DNA from 3 places in the Rossellomorea sp. NPDC071047 genome. Region 1 is predicted to be linked to each of the others. Evidence: a T-box and tRNA genes for the amino acid it is inferred to sense, from the RefSeq annotation. Region 1 holds a T-box; the other regions hold tRNA genes.

Region 1 (6,442 bases):
AGAATGCAGGAGTGGACGGTGTGATCATTCCTGATCTGCCACTTGAACATCATGAATTGGTTCGGGCACCATCACAAGAAAATGGAATCGCCATTATTCAATTAGCAACGCTTACGAGTCCGTTAGAGAGAATTCAGGAATTGGCTTCCGTCACTGAAGGGTTCCTTTATGCTGTTACGATTAATGGGATTACTGGAACGAGAGAGGGATTTGGAAACAATATTTCAGACCACCTGAATAAATTGAAAGAAAACAGTCAAGTCCCAGTACTTGCCGGGTTTGGAATATCTACTCCTGAACATGTGCGTACCATGAGTAAATACTGTGATGGAGTAGTCGTTGGAAGCAAAATAATCGATTTGATTCAGCATGAATCATTTGATGAAATAGAAGAATTAATCAGTGCTTCAAAGGCTAAAGCATTAAAATTGTAAAGATTACTGAGTTCTTCGTAAATAAATGAGCGCCTAGATTAACAGATTCTAAATGTATGTTAAATAAAGGTAAATAGCCTTCTTTTTCCTCCTGAAATCAGTATGATAGAGATGTAGTTGAACAAAGCATCATAACAGGAGGCTATTAAAATGAAAAGTATGAAAAAGTGGTTATTAATGTCAATGACAGCTCTATCAGTAGTAACATTTGCAGCCGGATGCAGCAGTGACACAGAGGAAGACACAGGCACTGAAACGGAAGAAAACATGGAAGAAGAAAGCAACACTGAAGAAAGCACCACTGAAGAGTAAAATGGTAACAGTCAGTCCTTTGCGGGCTGACTGTTTTATATTTGAATTATTAAACTTAAGATTCAGGTTGTATTCAACGACTATTTCTATTAATCTGACAATATAAGACATATTTGATAGAGAGGTCAAACGCATGACGATTCCAAATCGATTAAAAATAGGAGATACAATCGGGATTTGTTCCCCATCTTCTCCAGTCGCTGCTCATTGCCCTAAGAGATTGAAAAGAGGGATTGAAGAGCTCAAGAAGTTAGGCTTTAACGTGAAAGTAGCGCCAAACACGTTGAAAATTGAAGAGTATATGGCTGGTACCATCGAGGAGAGAGTGGAGGACCTACATAATCTCTTCGGGGATAATGATGTAAAAGCCATCATCACCACCATAGGAGGAACCTGTTCTCATCAACTTCTGGATTTTCTTGATTTTTCTTTAATTCAAAAAAATCCAAAGATATTCCTCGGCTACAGCGACATAACGGCTCTCCACATGGCCATTTATCAAAAGACCGGTCTCACAACATATCTTGGACCTGCCATTATGCCTCAGTTTGGAGAGTATGGAGGACTGCAAACATACACAAAGGATCACTTCTTCCAATCACTCGTTCAAGGTGAAAGAGTAGATTACTCCGCATCTCCTTCCTATGTAATGGAGCATCTGTGGTGGGACGAAGAAGACAATCGACTTAGAAAACAAGTTGAAAATAAGGGACCTCATGTAGTCAAAGAAGGGAGTGCAGAAGGGAAAATCATTGCAGCCAATATGGGAACCATGCTCCTTCTCGCAGGTACAGAATACTTTCCAGATCTCGATGGTGCCATCTTATGTATTGAAGATGATCCAGAGGAAACCCCGTCGTCAATTGATCGATACTTAACTCAACTCAAACACATGGGGGTATATTCGAAAATTAATGGTCTTGTCGTTGGACGTTTTCATGATCACGTTGGCTTTAAAGAGAATCAACTGGCCGGCATTTTATCCCGTGTCACAGAGGGGTATGAAATCCCAGTCGTTACGGATCTGGATTTCGGTCATACTGACCCTATGTTTATCCTTCCAAACGGAATCAAAGCCCGGCTTGAAGTTCACGAAAATCAAATTGATTTCCATCTGGTGGAAAAGCCGGCTACATAAAAAGGAGGGGTTCACATGATTCAAAGAAAAATGAATACAGTGTTTATTCCTGTGGTTAATCTAAAGGAATCTGTGGATTGGTACGAAAAAGTACTGGGTTTTGAAATTGATCCCGTGCAGTATAATGAGATTGAGGAGCTTCCCGTTTATACTTTTCAATTGGGGGAAACATCGCTAACTCTAGAAGAGGAAAAAGGATTCACTCCACCTGATTCTAATGTTCCAATCTGTAATTTCCATACCACTCAAATTGAAAAAGTAAGAGAAGACTTTCACGAAAAGAAAGTCACATTTGAATCCGGGATCATCACGTTTCCCGACTTTTCTTATTTTAACTTTAGGGATGTCAACGGGAATTTATTAATGATTTGTACGGGTTAAAGCGGATTAATACATGTAAATGGTAAAGGAAAAACCTCCTCTAAGAATTGCTTTTCTTAAGGAGGTTCTTGTTTTTGCAAGTCTACTTCACACACTTCACACATACCGTTAAAGCGGGTTTAACATTTTTATAAGAAATAGTGATATCTTTAAAGCCAGCTTTATGCAAAGCTTCAGAAATACTTTCGCCATAGTGTTTCGCCCTGCTATCCCTTTCTTCATCCCCGCGTGGTTGGACGGTAATGAGAAGGGTGCCACCTTTTTTTAGCATATTATATAAATGTGAAAGTGATTTTTTCTGATCCTTCCATAGAGGATAGTTATTGACGGAAAAAATCCGATCGTACTCAACATTGTTCAATTCAAATTGACTAATATCATGAACAAATAACCGAACTCTTCCATTCTCAATGGCTTTTTCATTCTTATTCTGTGCAGCATTCTTCATTGTCTCAGAAATATCAACCCCATCCACAATCGATTTAGGAAAACGACTTGATATGCGATGAATACAATATCCGGGCCCGTAGCCTACTTCCAGAATATGTTCGCCATCTTTAATGGACAATTGTTTAATGGACCAATTATTTATTTTTCTATTATCGAATTCCATTACTTTTCCGACAATCCAGCCGAGTAATCCATTCGGACGCTTGAATTGCTTTTGTAATGAAAACAACAGGGCATCACCTCTTTTGCTGAAATCTGGTCTATTAAAATAGTATCGTCTATTCACCTTTCCACTAATACTCACAAATAAAACCTTTAAAGCGATGTTGCAATTTTTTGAAAAAGTGGCATAATATAAACAAATCTAACTTGCGTTGATGAGAAGAGTACATAGATGAGTCCTTAATCAGAGAGCTTCGGAAGCTGAAAAGAAGCAGGGTAACTCGTTATGGAAAATGGTCTCGGAGCATTCTACTCGAACCGATTTGGTGTAGGGTAGAACGGGAGTGGGCATCCGTTATCATTGTCACGGTATAAGAGCAGTTTATATGCTCCGTACTTGCTGAGATAGACTTGTGTGAGCAAGCTATAAACTAAGGTGGTACCACGAGTTCAACCCCTCGTCCTTAGATGTCGATCGATATCTAAGGACGAGGGGTTTTTTATATTGTTCAGGAGGAGGAAAAGGTCATGACTATTTTTATTGGTGGCGCTTGGCCATACGCAAATGGATCGTTACATTTAGGACACATCGCAGCCCTATTGCCAGGGGACATTATTGCACGATATTACCGTTTAAAAGGAGAAGATGTTCTCTACGTGTCAGGAAGTGACTGTAATGGGACCCCCATCGGTATTCGGGCCAGACAGGAAGGAACAAGTATTGAAGAGGTCGCGAATCGATATCACAACGAGTTCCTGGAGTGTTTTCGCGATTTAGGCTTTAGTTACGATGAGTATACAAGAACTGATCACTCACATCATCATAAGGAAGTTCAACACATTTTTACCACACTTTATCGGAAGGGCTTGTTATATGAAAAAGAAGTGGAGCAAGCATATTGTGAGCATGATCATCAATTTTTGCCGGATCGGTTTGTGGAAGGAGTCTGTCCCGTTTGTGGTTCGAGGGCAAGAGGTGATCAGTGTGATCAATGCTCGACGGTTTTAGACCCGACTGATTTAATGGATAAAACCTGCAAGCTCTGTGGACATGAACCGGTTCAGAGGACGACAAAACATTTATATTTCTCCCTTTCTAAATTGCAGGAACCTCTTCTACAATTACTGATGGATAACGGCACCGGGTGGAGAGATAATGCCCTTCAACTCACAAATCGATATTTAAAGGAAGGTTTGCATGACCGGCCGGTGACAAGGGATTTAGAGAATGGTGTGCAGGTCCCGATTCAAGGTTTTCAAGATAAGAAAATTTATGTATGGATAGAAGCAGTGAGTGGCTATTTGAGCGCTTCCAAAAAGTGGGCAAGGGAACATCAGCGGGAGTGGAAGGACTTTTGGCAGGAGGCAACCACGTCCTATTATGTCCATGGAAAAGATAATATCCCTTTTCATAGCATTATTTGGCCGGCCATTCTTATAGGAATTGGCGAAAGGAATCTTCCTGACTATATTGTTTCAAATGAATACTTGACGCTTGAGAAAAGGAAAATTTCAACGAGTGGGAATTGGGCTGTTTGGGTGAAGGATCTTGTCAACGACTACCATCCAGATACCATTCGGTATTTTCTTACCATCAATGCACCGGAAAAGAGAGATGCAGATTTCTCCTGGAGAGAATTCATATATAGTCATAACAGTGAACTGCTGGGAGCTCTGGGGAATTTGGTTCAACGCACGTTAAAGTTTTATGGGAAAGAATTTGGTCATAACCTTACGCTCTCTATTGTCCCTAATGTTGTTAAGGATAAAATAGAAGAAACATTTTATTCTGTAGGCAAATCGATTGAGGAAGGGAACACTCGACAGGGAATTGAAACAGCATTCGAATTCATTCGATGGTCGAATAAGCGTTTTGATGAGATGAAACCGTGGAATGTTTTAAAAGAGGATAGGGAGGAAGGAAAAAAGATACTAGAGGAATTCCTGTACCTATTATGTAATTTAAGGAATCTCATTCAACCGTTTTTACCCTTCACTTCTTCAAAACTGGCTGATCAACTGGGTCTGGCCGGACAACTAAGGTGGTTGCCGGTATCATTGCCGTTGAAGATCAGCATTGAAGCGACAACACCATTGTTTAACCGGATTGACCTTGATCAAATTGAGACAGAACGGAAACAATTAATAGAGAAAGCACAGTGAAACCAAAAGGAGTATGATATGAAGATTATAGTCGTGTCCGATACCCACATGCCTAAAAAAAGGAGAGGGCTTCCTGAAATTCTGAAGGAAGATCTCATGAGTAGTGATTTAATCATTCACGCCGGCGACTTTCAAACCCTTGATGTTTATCGAGAGTTTAGTGAGTACGGAGAATTGGTTGCCGTTGTAGGGAATGTGGATAATTCAGATCTTCAGGCGTTTCTTCCAAAAAAAAGAATCATTGTGAAAAAAGGACTGAAAATTGGTGTGGTGCACGGTGACGGGAAGGGGAAAACAACGGAAAAAAGAGCTCTGGAAGCGTTCGAATCTGATGAGGTAGATTTGATTGTCTTTGGTCACTCGCATATCCCATATTCCCGCTATATGAAAGGGAGACTGTTGTTTAATCCCGGATCTCCCACTGATAAACGTAAACTTCCTTACTTCTCCCATGGTGTTTTGACCATTGAAGACACGTGGAAAATAGAACATAAATTTTACCGTTAAAAAAGCACAGGGGTCTGAGCCTCTGTGCTTTACTCCTTAATATGGCTTAAATCTTATAAAGAAAACCGGTAGTAGTCCTGACTATAGAAGGTCTGGAATCCACTTGATTCATAAAGCTTAAGTGCATTCCTGTTCGTAGCAGCTACATCCAGGTAAATGTCGCTGGTCCACTCGGATTCCTTCATCACGACTTGAGACAGGGCATTTCTGCCGATGCCTTTTCCCTGATGGGAGGGATGGATAGCAAATCCATAAATAAAGCTTCGATTGTCCACTCGTTGGATTCTAATCTTTCCTACGGTTGCTCCATTATATACAATCATTAAGTTGCCTTCTCCTGATTCTTCAAGCAATCTCTTGGTATAGGATTCAGCATCAGACCTTACAACGTGAAAGCATTTTTCATCAAGGTCAATAATGGTTTCAATATCCTTTTCAGTAGTACTTCTTAAATGGACATCAGCCGCGTTTACAGATAAGCTTTTTTTATTCCACTTCATTTCATATTCAGTAAAATCATAAGTGGCATTTATTTTCTCAATAAATTCCTTCCCGGAAGCTGATGAGCCGGGAGAATTAAGTAAGAGTTTTCGAACAGTTCGTGACCTTAGTGACTGGACGGCTTCCTGGAATAGTTCTTGAAATAGTTGCTGTTTACGGTATTCCGGGTGAATCATCCCACATAATTCATAACTTTCACCGAAGCCGTACAAACCTAAAAATCCGATCAGTTGATCGTCTTTGTAAAGAAGAAAATCATCCAGGCTGTTTGTACGGTTTTTAAGCATATCCCAGTTCAGTTTTAAATGTATCTCTTCGTGTTTTTCGCAGACGATCTGCAGGCTTTTAATGTCTTGAAGCTGTTTTAAAGTAAGCATGTTTCATCTCCAATTAA
Region 2 (3,474 bases), on a different contig from region 1:
GTACTCCTGCGACGTGGAGGAGAAATGATGAAGGTGACTCGATTTTTATCACAAATGAAATTACAATGGCACTCTATGAGGATCCATTACAATCTCGTATTACTAGAGGGCTGTTTAGATTGCCGACTCAAAAAGAAACTGAAGGAAAAAATAACGTATCATGAAATGAAGTTAGATAACCTATATTAGTGGTACAAAGGGAAAGATAAAGGAAGATGAAATTTGCAATACGCTAATATGAAAAAAAGCAGCCAACTTATATGTAGGAGGTTGGCTGCTTTTTTCTATTTAATCCCGTTATGCCTAAACAATAATTTGCGACAACGGACCTGTCCTTCTTTCCCAAAATCATAAAAGAAGACTCGCTTATATTTTGATAACGTATGTTTTCCTTCCATAACTGAAATGGAGGGAAGGGATTTGAGGGGGTATCAGTTTAACTAAATAGGGAAGTGGATCATTAAAAGTTTTGAATTTGAATTAGAAATAAACATTAAGAGATTTTAAAATTGACTATTGATATTAACTTTATAAATATGGTATATTCTTTTTCGGCTTACAAAATTGTTAAGATGAGTAAGTTGAAAAAAGTTTTCTTTTTTATTTTTTAGAAGTTGACTTCTGCGAAATGAATTGTTATAGTTATACATGTCCTTAAGCGGGATACTCACATAGATATGGCCCATTGGTCAAGCGGTTAAGACACCGCCCTTTCACGGCGGTAACACGGGTTCGAATCCCGTATGGGTCACCAATTTGGAGGATTAGCTCAGCTGGGAGAGCATCTGCCTTACAAGCAGAGGGTCGGCGGTTCGATCCCGTCATCCTCCACCAAGTTTTTTTACGCAAGTAAAATAAACTACAACAAATTACGCAAGCAAAATATCTTTTTTTTGAATTGCTTCTGTGAAGTAACTTTCCGTTAAGACTTCATATGAAAGTAAATATGCCGGTGTAGCTCAACTGGTAGAGCAACTGACTTGTAATCAGTAGGTTGGGGGTTCAAGTCCTCTTGCCGGCACCATTTGGTTTCTTACTTGTATAGATGAGCCATTAGCTCAGTTGGTAGAGCATCTGACTTTTAATCAGAGGGTCGAAGGTTCGAGTCCTTCATGGCTCACCAAAGATTTTCGTGAATTCGAAATATCTAATTTTCTTATCATGCGGGTGTGGCGGAATTGGCAGACGCACCAGACTTAGGATCTGGCGCCGCAAGGCGTGGGGGTTCAAGTCCCTTCACCCGCACCATTTGTTTCGCGGAAGTAGTTCAGTGGTAGAACACCACCTTGCCAAGGTGGGGGTCGCGGGTTCGAATCCCGTCTTCCGCTCCAAGAATTTGCCGGGGTGGCGGAACTGGCAGACGCACAGGACTTAAAATCCTGCGGTAGGTGACTACCGTACCGGTTCGATTCCGGTCCTCGGCACCAAAGTTTTTTGCGTCAGCAAAATAACTTTCCATTCATTACTACAATAGAAAGCATTTAGCGCCCGTAGCTCAATTGGATAGAGCGTTTGACTACGGATCAAAAGGTTAGGGGTTCGACTCCTCTCGGGCGCGCCATATATTTCGGGAAGTAGCTCAGCTTGGTAGAGCACTTGGTTTGGGACCAAGGGGTCGCAGGTTCGAATCCTGTCTTCCCGACCACTTCTTTGGGGCCTTAGCTCAGCTGGGAGAGCGCCTGCTTTGCACGCAGGAGGTCAGCGGTTCGATCCCGCTAGGCTCCACCAAGTTTTTTTACGAAAGTAAAATTAACTTCATTGATTTTCGCTTAAGCAAAAATCAAATTGAATAGTAAATGTTTCGTGGCGGTGTAGCTCAGCTGGCTAGAGCGTACGGTTCATACCCGTGAGGTCGGGGGTTCGATCCCCTCCGCCGCTATTACTCAATAAACAATGTACGATTTATAAGGACCCTTAGCTCAGTTGGTTAGAGCAGACGGCTCATAACCGTCCGGTCGTAGGTTCGAGTCCTACAGGGTCCATTATACACGGAGGAATACCCAAGTCCGGCTGAAGGGATCGGTCTTGAAAACCGACAGGGGTGTAACAGCCCGCGGGGGTTCGAATCCCCCTTCCTCCTCCATGTTTACCTTCACTATATTTATATCGTCGCGGGGTGGAGCAGTTCGGTAGCTCGTCGGGCTCATAACCCGAAGGTCGCAGGTTCAAATCCTGTCCCCGCAATACCATTTTGACTTAGGATAGGATAATCCTTGAAGAGTCACGCATGGATAGTTATTTTCGCTATCGCGAAAAAACTTTGGTCCGGTAGTTCAGTTGGTTAGAATGCCTGCCTGTCACGCAGGAGGTCGCGGGTTCGAGTCCCGTCCGGACCGCCATTTTCAATTAGTTAGTAATAGGAAGTTGGTCATTTGATAATTTAATCTTCTATATAATATGGCTCAGTAGCTCAGTTGGTAGAGCAATGGACTGAAAATCCATGTGTCGGCGGTTCGATTCCGTCCTGAGCCACCATTTATACTTAAGAACCTTTAAGTATTTCTTTTATTTGGAGGGGTAGCGAAGTGGCTAAACGCGGCGGACTGTAAATCCGCTCCTTCGGGTTCGGCAGTTCGAATCTGCCCCCCTCCACCATTTTTAATAAAATTCTCTAATATATAGGGGCATAGTTTAACGGTAGAACGAAGGTCTCCAAAACCTTTGGTGTGGGTTCGATTCCTACTGCCCCTGCCAAAGATATGTTAAACATGGCGATTGTGGCGAAGTGGTTAACGCACCTGATTGTGGTTCAGGCATTCGTGGGTTCGATTCCCATCAGTCGCCCTTTATATTGGGCTATAGCCAAGCGGTAAGGCATCGCACTTTGACTGCGACATGCGTTGGTTCGAATCCAGCTAGCCCAGCCAACGGCGGCATAGCCAAGTGGTAAGGCAGAGGTCTGCAAAACCTTTATCACCGGTTCAAATCCGGTTGCCGCCTCCAATTCTTCATGCGGGTGTAGTTTAGTGGTAAAACCTCAGCCTTCCAAGCTGATGATGAGGGTTCGATTCCCTTCACCCGCTCCAATTATTCTTGGGCCTATAGCTCAGCTGGTTAGAGCGCACGCCTGATAAGCGTGAGGTCGGTGGTTCGAGTCCACTTAGGCCCACCATTTTATTATTCCGCAGTAGCTCAGTGGTAGAGCTATCGGCTGTTAACCGATCGGTCGCAAGTTCGAATCTTGCCTGCGGAGCCATTTTCTTCTTATAAAGAGTTAATGGAAAGACAATCTCTTTTTTTGAGAAAGTTTTAAAAAGAAGTTGACTTCTGCGAAGTTAACTGGTAAAGTATTATTTGTTGCCACAAACGGACAACGAAAACACGATGAACTTGATCGAAACTATCTTAAAAAAAGTTGTTGACATCAAATGAATGATCGTGTAACATAGTAAGGGTCGCTTCGAGACAAGCACTTACACATTGAACCTTGAAAACTGAACAAAACAAGACAATACGTCAACGTTAATTCTAAAT
Region 3 (6,442 bases), on a different contig from region 1:
GATGAGCGAAGTGATTAAATGACCCCACACCCTCTTCACTTGCTTCCAAGCCTGGTGCCGGGAAGAAGAACAACCCATCACGCTTTCGGTTCAAATCCCAGTTCTTCCCCGATCCAAGATGGTCCATAAGGGAACGGTATTGAAACTTAGGGAAGATCGCAACGGAACCAATATCTGAATTCACCATATTGGAGAGCACAAAGTCGATCAAGCGGTATCTGCCCGCAATCGGAAGGGCTGCTAATGAACGATGTAACAGTAAATCCTCTAACGAATCATAGTAACTAGTAGCATCAATAACTCCAAGCATAGTATTTTTCAAAACACTTCCTCCTCTTATGTTGTAATGTGGTCTTCAACCTTACACTTTTTCTTGTTCCAGTAGTGTTTCAATGAATGATTCCGTAACCAAAATAATTTCATCCGATCCTTCTTCCGGCATAATGCACAGGCCGCTCGGAACCTTGACATTCGACGGCACGATCGCCTGCTCGATATAGGCGTTTTCCCCAATGACAGCATCCGGCATGATGACTGAGCGACTGACATGCGCTCCCTTTTTCACCGTGGTTCCTTGGAACAGGACGGATTTGCGAATGGTACCTTCAATCGAACATCCTTCGTTCACAAGTGATCCCTCTACAGAAGCTTCTTCAGAAATATATTGAGGTGGCTCATTTGGATTAACCGAATACACTCTCCAGTCGTGGTCGAACAGATTCAGTTCATTTTCCTCATCAATCAAGTCCATATTGGCTTCCCATAGGCTCTTAACCGTCCCGACATCTTTCCAGTACCCTTTAAACGGATAAGCCATCAGCTTTTTCTTCTCATCAAGCAGCAAAGGGATGACATCCTTCCCAAAGTCATGGCTGGAATCGGGATTACGCTCATCCATCTCCAAGTAATCTTTGAGCACGGAATAATTGAAGATATAGATACCCATCGAAGCCAGATTACTCTTAGGAAAAGCCGGTTTTTCCTCAAACTCTGTGATTCTCATTTCCTCATTCGTGTTCATAAGACCGAACCGGCTTGCCTCATCCCAGCCTACTTCAATCACAGAAATCGAGACATCTGCTTTCTTCTCAATGTGATAATCCAGCATTTTACTATAATCCATTTTGTAAATGTGATCTCCCGATAGAATCAATACGTATTCAGGATCATATTGCTCAAGATAATTCATATTTTGATAGATTGCACTCGCCGTTCCTGTATACCAGCGCATCTCAGATGATTCCGCATATGGAGGCAGTACGGTCACTCCGCCATTTTTACGATCAAGATCCCATGCACTTCCAATCCCGATATAAGAATTAAGTACTAATGGTTGGTACTGAGTAAGGACACCCACCGTATCAATCCCGGAGTTAGTACAATTGCTCAATGTGAAATCAATAATGCGGTATTTCCCTCCAAACGGTACGGCAGGTTTTGCCAGGCTCTTCGTCAATGAGCTTAACCGGCTCCCTTTTCCACCTGCTAATAACATCGCTACACATCTACCTTTTGCCATTTCTTTCTCTCCCCTTTCAATCTATTGGTTTTAAATAAACGGCTGCGTATGGTGGTATCGTCATTTCCACATAACCATCTCTTCTGTGGTAAGACTCATTGTGTACAATAAGAGGCAACGGATTCACCTGATGAGAACCACCAAATCGTTCATCATCGCTATTCCAAATCTCTTCATAAGAAGAAACCTTATTCACACCCACTCTATACTGGTGATACACAATAGGACTGAAATTACAGATCACTACAAGATGATCTCCATCCTCTATTCCATTTCTAATAAAAGAAAAAATCTGCTGTTCCGCATTATCCACATCCACCCATTCAAATCCTTCAGAACGATGATCCATTTGGAATAAGGGTTCAGCACTTTTATATAAATGCATAAGCTCTTTAAAATATGAATTGAATTTGTGATGAAATTCGTAATCCATTAAGTGCCAATCTAACTCCTCTAAATCCTTCCACTCTGAAAACGGGGCAAGTTCACTTCCCATAAACAGAAGCTTCTTCCCAGGATGAGCCATCATATAGCTCAGGAGCAGGCGGTATTGAGCGAATTTCTGCCAGTAATCACCGGGCATTTTATTCAATAATGACTTCTTCCCATGTACCACCTCGTCATGGGAAAACGGAAGCACATAATTCTCTGAATACGCATATAACAATGAAAATGTTATAAGAGAATGTACATGCTTTCGTTCAGAAGTATCTGTTTCCATATATTTAAGGACGTCATTCATCCATCCCATATTCCACTTATAATTAAACCCAAGTCCTCCATAATGGACAGGGGACGTCACCTGAGGCCAGTCTGTAGAATCCTCTGCTATCATCAATATCGAAGAGTCATACTCAAAAACAGCCTTATTCAAATTTTTCAGAAACTGTATGGCTCCCTCATTAGGAGCAAGCTCACCCTGGTTTGCCCAATAAATAATATTGGCCACTGCATCAATCCGGAAACCATCAATATGATACAGATCCATCCAGAAACGTGCATTCGAAATCAGGAAGCTTCTCACTTCCCCCTTACCTAAATCAAAGTTTGCCGTTCCCCAGGTATAATTCTCACGGTCCCGTTCCTCTCCATACTCATAAGCAAACGAACCATCAAACTGATATAACCCGTGGGCATCTTTACAAAAATGACCAGGGACCCAATCCAGAATCACGCCAATATTATGTAAATGACATTCATTCACGAACGCCATCAATTCATGAGGTGAGCCGTAGCGACTAGTCGGAGAATAATAACCAGTACCCTGATACCCCCAAGAACGATCAAACGGATGCTCCGTGACAGGCAGCAACTCAATATGTGTAAATCCTTGTTCTTTCACATGAGGAATTAATTGCTGAGCTAATTCCTTATAAGAAAGAAACTTACCCGCTTTCTTCTTCCATGTGCCCAAATGCACTTCATAAATCGCCATAGGCTTGTCATAGACCGTCGAACTGGCTCGTTCCTCCAGCCACTTCTCATCCTCCCAAGAAAATCCCTGCAGCTCATACACCACGCTTGCAGTATTTGGACGTTTCTCAGAAGCAAACCCATATGGATCCGCCTTCAGCTTCTTCAAGCCTGATAGAGTCGTAATCTCGTACTTATACGTTTCTCCCGATAGATCCCCATCAATGCGAATTGTCCATAAACCTTCGTTATTCCGCCGTGCAAGTTCATACCCGGCTCCATTCCAATGATTAAACGATCCTACCAATGAAACATGTCTTGCTTTCGGTGCCCAAACGCAAAATTCTGTATAGGTCCCAGTGGAATCTCTTCTCACATGTGAACCCATAAACTGATAGGCCTGTTGCAAATTTCCCTCATGAAACAAAAAAACATCATAATCTGATATGGTCATTGCGTTCATCATCTCACCTACATTTTTCAATCTACTTACTACTTTCTTTCAACTTCATCAAAATCCTCTTTATTATCGTCGCTCAATTACGACAATTTCCTACATACATATGTTAAAACGGCTGGTATTTGGAAAGTTATTCTAAATGGTAAGGTTTACATTGTAAAAACATAGGAGAACCATGTTGAATTCATATCGTAATTTGTCGAAAGTTTTTTAATTAAAAAAAGTGAAATTTGAGGAAAATGTAGAAGGATTCCGTTATTTTGTAAGGTTTTTGGCTGGTTGTGAGAACGTTGAGAGTGTCGAATTGAAGAGTGATTGGGAATGGATGATGGAGTCTGGAAGTCGATTGCTCAGGGTGGGTGAAACCTGTTTTAATGGACAATAAAGGAGAGATGATGCATGAGGAGGCCGGGGTTATTGAATACTTTGAGAAGATAATGGAGAGATGAAGAGGCGGTTAATGCCTTTTATTCTTCGATGATCACTGACTGATATTCCCTCCACTCCTCCGCTTATTGTATTCAAAAATTTGAGCTGAAAAGAAAAGTGCAGAAGTTGATAATATAATGGGTAAAGTTGATAATAAAGTGGGCAATGTCGATAATATATGTTGGAAAGTCGATAATAAAGTGGTCAAGATCGATAATATATACCTCGTACAGAAGTGGAAGCCTGCTTTATCTTGTAAAACCGCTTAATTTAGTCCCGATCTGGCTCGATATTCAATTAAATCTCTTCATTTAGTCATGTTTTAAATTCTATTTTTTATAAAATGACCACTATTTTTAATCGTATAACAAAAAAAGACTATCAAAAATGATAGTCTTTTTTCAGATGACCCATACGGGATTCGAACCCGTGTTACCGCCGTGAAAGGGCGGTGTCTTAACCGCTTGACCAATGGGCCTTAATATGGCGGAGAAGGAGGGATTTGAACCCTCGCGCCGGTTGCCCGACCTACACCCTTAGCAGGGGCGCCTCTTCAGCCACTTGAGTACTTCCCCATATTGGCTCCGCAGGCAAGATTCGAACTTGCGACCGATCGGTTAACAGCCGATAGCTCTACCACTGAGCTACTGCGGAATAATGAAATGGTGGGCCTAAGTGGACTCGAACCACCGACCTCACGCTTATCAGGCGTGCGCTCTAACCAGCTGAGCTATAGGCCCATTAAGAGTAATAATTGGAGCGGGTGAAGGGAATCGAACCCTCATCATCAGCTTGGAAGGCTGAGGTTTTACCACTAAACTACACCCGCACTATTTATATAAGATATTATGGGGCGACTGATGGGAATCGAACCCACGAATGCCTGAACCACAATCAGGTGCGTTAACCACTTCGCCACAATCGCCATAATGTCTTCAAATAAAAAATGGTGGCTCAGGACGGAATCGAACCGCCGACACATGGATTTTCAGTCCATTGCTCTACCAACTGAGCTACTGAGCCTTACTTATAATGAAATATTTAATTATGAACCATAGTCTTAACAAAAAGAAAATGGCGGTCCGGACGGGACTCGAACCCGCGACCTCCTACGTGACAGGCAGGCATTCTAACCAACTGAACTACCGGACCAGAGTTTTTTGACGATAGTCAAAATAACTTTCATTATTTGCGTTAGCAAAATAGGTTTCATTATCTTGACGTTAGTCAAAATAACTATCCATGCGTGACTCAAACAGGATTATTGATAACCCTTTATAAAAACGAGTCAAAAATGGTATTGCGGGGACAGGATTTGAACCTGCGACCTTCGGGTTATGAGCCCGACGAGCTACCGAACTGCTCCACCCCGCGACGATATTAGATTTAAAGAGAAAATGGAGGAGGAAAGGGGATTCGAACCCCTGCGGGCTTTGACACCCCTGTCGGTTTTCAAGACCGATCCCTTCAGCCGGACTTGGGTATTCCTCCGTATTGAAATGGTACTTGGTGGACCTTGTAGGACTCGAACCTACGACCGGACGGTTATGAGCCGTCTGCTCTAACCAACTGAGCTAAAGGTCCCTATTGGTAGCGGCGGAGGGGATCGAACCCCCGACCTCACGGGTATGAACCGTACGCTCTAGCCAGCTGAGCTACACCGCCAAGATACATTTAATATCGAATTAATTGATAGATGAATTTAGCAAATATCAATGAAGTTTATTTTACTTTCGCAAAAAAACTTGGTGGAGCCTAGCGGGATCGAACCGCTGACCTCCTGCGTGCAAAGCAGGCGCTCTCCCAGCTGAGCTAAGGCCCCAAAGAAAGTGGTCGGGAAGACAGGATTCGAACCTGCGACCCCTTGGTCCCAAACCAAGTGCTCTACCAAGCTGAGCTACTTCCCGAAAATATGGCGCGCCCGAGAGGAGTCGAACCCCTAACCTTTTGATCCGTAGTCAAACGCTCTATCCAATTGAGCTACGGGCGCATAATTCTATTATTGTACCTTATGAACTGGTGCAAATTAAGCAAGATTATTTTGCTAGCGCAAAAATCTTTGGTGCCGAGGACCGGAATCGAACCGGTACGGTAGTCACCTACCGCAGGATTTTAAGTCCTGTGCGTCTGCCAGTTCCGCCACCCCGGCAAAATCTTCTGGAGCGGAAGACGGGATTCGAACCCGCGACCCCCACCTTGGCAAGGTGGTGTTCTACCACTGAACTACTTCCGCAAAATGAATGGTGCGGGTGAAGGGACTTGAACCCCCACGCCTTGCGGCGCCAGATCCTAAGTCTGGTGCGTCTGCCAATTCCGCCACACCCGCATGATATAAATGGTAAGATCTTTTGCTTTTCGCAAAAATCTTTGGTGAGCCATGAAGGACTCGAACCTTCGACCCTCTGATTAAAAGTCAGATGCTCTACCAACTGAGCTAATGGCTCATCTGAAAAGATGATATTTAGAACCAAAATGGTGCCGGCAAGAGGACTTGAACCCCCAACCTACTGATTACAAGTCAGTTGCTCTACCAGTTGAGCTACACCGGCATATATGATTGGTTTTCATATAAGAAAATTTAAGGAGAGATATTTTGCTGACGCAAAATAAAATGAAGTCTA

The links. The T-box of region 1 lies ahead of metG (methionine--tRNA ligase). A T-box ahead of a tRNA ligase gene usually reads a tRNA of that ligase, here a tRNA-Met.
Region 2: it has a tRNA-Met gene. The T-box ahead of metG (methionine--tRNA ligase) is inferred to sense a tRNA for this amino acid. The anticodon was not compared.
Region 3: it has a tRNA-Met gene. The T-box ahead of metG (methionine--tRNA ligase) is inferred to sense a tRNA for this amino acid. The anticodon was not compared.

The regions. Positions count from the first base shown of each region.
Region 1 is NZ_JBNNJT010000001.1:642,783-649,224, forward strand. Features, by position in the region: gene trpA (tryptophan synthase subunit alpha) at 1-434, shown strand, start outside; gene ACQKFO_RS03345 (hypothetical protein) at 585-746, shown strand; gene ACQKFO_RS03350 (S66 family peptidase) at 880-1,884, shown strand; gene ACQKFO_RS03355 (VOC family protein) at 1,900-2,265, shown strand; gene ACQKFO_RS03360 (class I SAM-dependent methyltransferase) at 2,348-2,944, opposite strand; T-box leader at 3,081-3,346, shown strand; gene metG (methionine--tRNA ligase) at 3,382-5,040, shown strand; gene ACQKFO_RS03370 (metallophosphoesterase family protein) at 5,059-5,547, shown strand; gene ACQKFO_RS03375 (GNAT family N-acetyltransferase) at 5,601-6,425, opposite strand.
Region 2 is NZ_JBNNJT010000004.1:94-3,567, reverse strand. Features, by position in the region: tRNA gene ACQKFO_RS14430 (tRNA-Glu) at 680-754, shown strand; tRNA gene ACQKFO_RS14425 (tRNA-Val) at 759-834, shown strand; tRNA gene ACQKFO_RS14420 (tRNA-Thr) at 949-1,024, shown strand; tRNA gene ACQKFO_RS14415 (tRNA-Lys) at 1,048-1,123, shown strand; tRNA gene ACQKFO_RS14410 (tRNA-Leu) at 1,164-1,248, shown strand; tRNA gene ACQKFO_RS14405 (tRNA-Gly) at 1,257-1,331, shown strand; tRNA gene ACQKFO_RS14400 (tRNA-Leu) at 1,339-1,427, shown strand; tRNA gene ACQKFO_RS14395 (tRNA-Arg) at 1,485-1,561, shown strand; tRNA gene ACQKFO_RS14390 (tRNA-Pro) at 1,569-1,645, shown strand; tRNA gene ACQKFO_RS14385 (tRNA-Ala) at 1,653-1,728, shown strand; tRNA gene ACQKFO_RS14380 (tRNA-Met) at 1,806-1,879, shown strand; tRNA gene ACQKFO_RS14375 (tRNA-Ile) at 1,909-1,982, shown strand; tRNA gene ACQKFO_RS14370 (tRNA-Ser) at 1,991-2,083, shown strand; tRNA gene ACQKFO_RS14365 (tRNA-Met) at 2,111-2,184, shown strand; tRNA gene ACQKFO_RS14360 (tRNA-Asp) at 2,263-2,339, shown strand; tRNA gene ACQKFO_RS14355 (tRNA-Phe) at 2,400-2,475, shown strand; tRNA gene ACQKFO_RS14350 (tRNA-Tyr) at 2,512-2,595, shown strand; tRNA gene ACQKFO_RS14345 (tRNA-Trp) at 2,621-2,694, shown strand; tRNA gene ACQKFO_RS14340 (tRNA-His) at 2,712-2,784, shown strand; tRNA gene ACQKFO_RS14335 (tRNA-Gln) at 2,793-2,867, shown strand; tRNA gene ACQKFO_RS14330 (tRNA-Cys) at 2,870-2,943, shown strand; tRNA gene ACQKFO_RS14325 (tRNA-Gly) at 2,953-3,026, shown strand; tRNA gene ACQKFO_RS14320 (tRNA-Ile) at 3,036-3,112, shown strand; tRNA gene ACQKFO_RS14315 (tRNA-Asn) at 3,122-3,196, shown strand.
Region 3 is NZ_JBNNJT010000006.1:366,825-373,266, forward strand. Features, by position in the region: gene ACQKFO_RS20240 (sugar phosphate nucleotidyltransferase) at 1-322, opposite strand, end outside; gene ACQKFO_RS20245 (glucose-1-phosphate adenylyltransferase) at 362-1,519, opposite strand; gene glgB (1,4-alpha-glucan branching enzyme) at 1,536-3,416, opposite strand; tRNA gene ACQKFO_RS20255 (tRNA-Glu) at 4,228-4,299, opposite strand; tRNA gene ACQKFO_RS20260 (tRNA-Ser) at 4,306-4,396, opposite strand; tRNA gene ACQKFO_RS20265 (tRNA-Asn) at 4,401-4,475, opposite strand; tRNA gene ACQKFO_RS20270 (tRNA-Ile) at 4,485-4,561, opposite strand; tRNA gene ACQKFO_RS20275 (tRNA-Gly) at 4,577-4,650, opposite strand; tRNA gene ACQKFO_RS20280 (tRNA-His) at 4,671-4,746, opposite strand; tRNA gene ACQKFO_RS20285 (tRNA-Phe) at 4,769-4,844, opposite strand; tRNA gene ACQKFO_RS20290 (tRNA-Asp) at 4,897-4,973, opposite strand; tRNA gene ACQKFO_RS20295 (tRNA-Met) at 5,122-5,195, opposite strand; tRNA gene ACQKFO_RS20300 (tRNA-Ser) at 5,220-5,312, opposite strand; tRNA gene ACQKFO_RS20305 (tRNA-Ile) at 5,329-5,405, opposite strand; tRNA gene ACQKFO_RS20310 (tRNA-Met) at 5,410-5,486, opposite strand; tRNA gene ACQKFO_RS20315 (tRNA-Ala) at 5,568-5,643, opposite strand; tRNA gene ACQKFO_RS20320 (tRNA-Pro) at 5,652-5,728, opposite strand; tRNA gene ACQKFO_RS20325 (tRNA-Arg) at 5,735-5,811, opposite strand; tRNA gene ACQKFO_RS20330 (tRNA-Leu) at 5,882-5,970, opposite strand; tRNA gene ACQKFO_RS20335 (tRNA-Gly) at 5,980-6,054, opposite strand; tRNA gene ACQKFO_RS20340 (tRNA-Leu) at 6,063-6,147, opposite strand; tRNA gene ACQKFO_RS20345 (tRNA-Lys) at 6,190-6,265, opposite strand; tRNA gene ACQKFO_RS20350 (tRNA-Thr) at 6,295-6,370, opposite strand.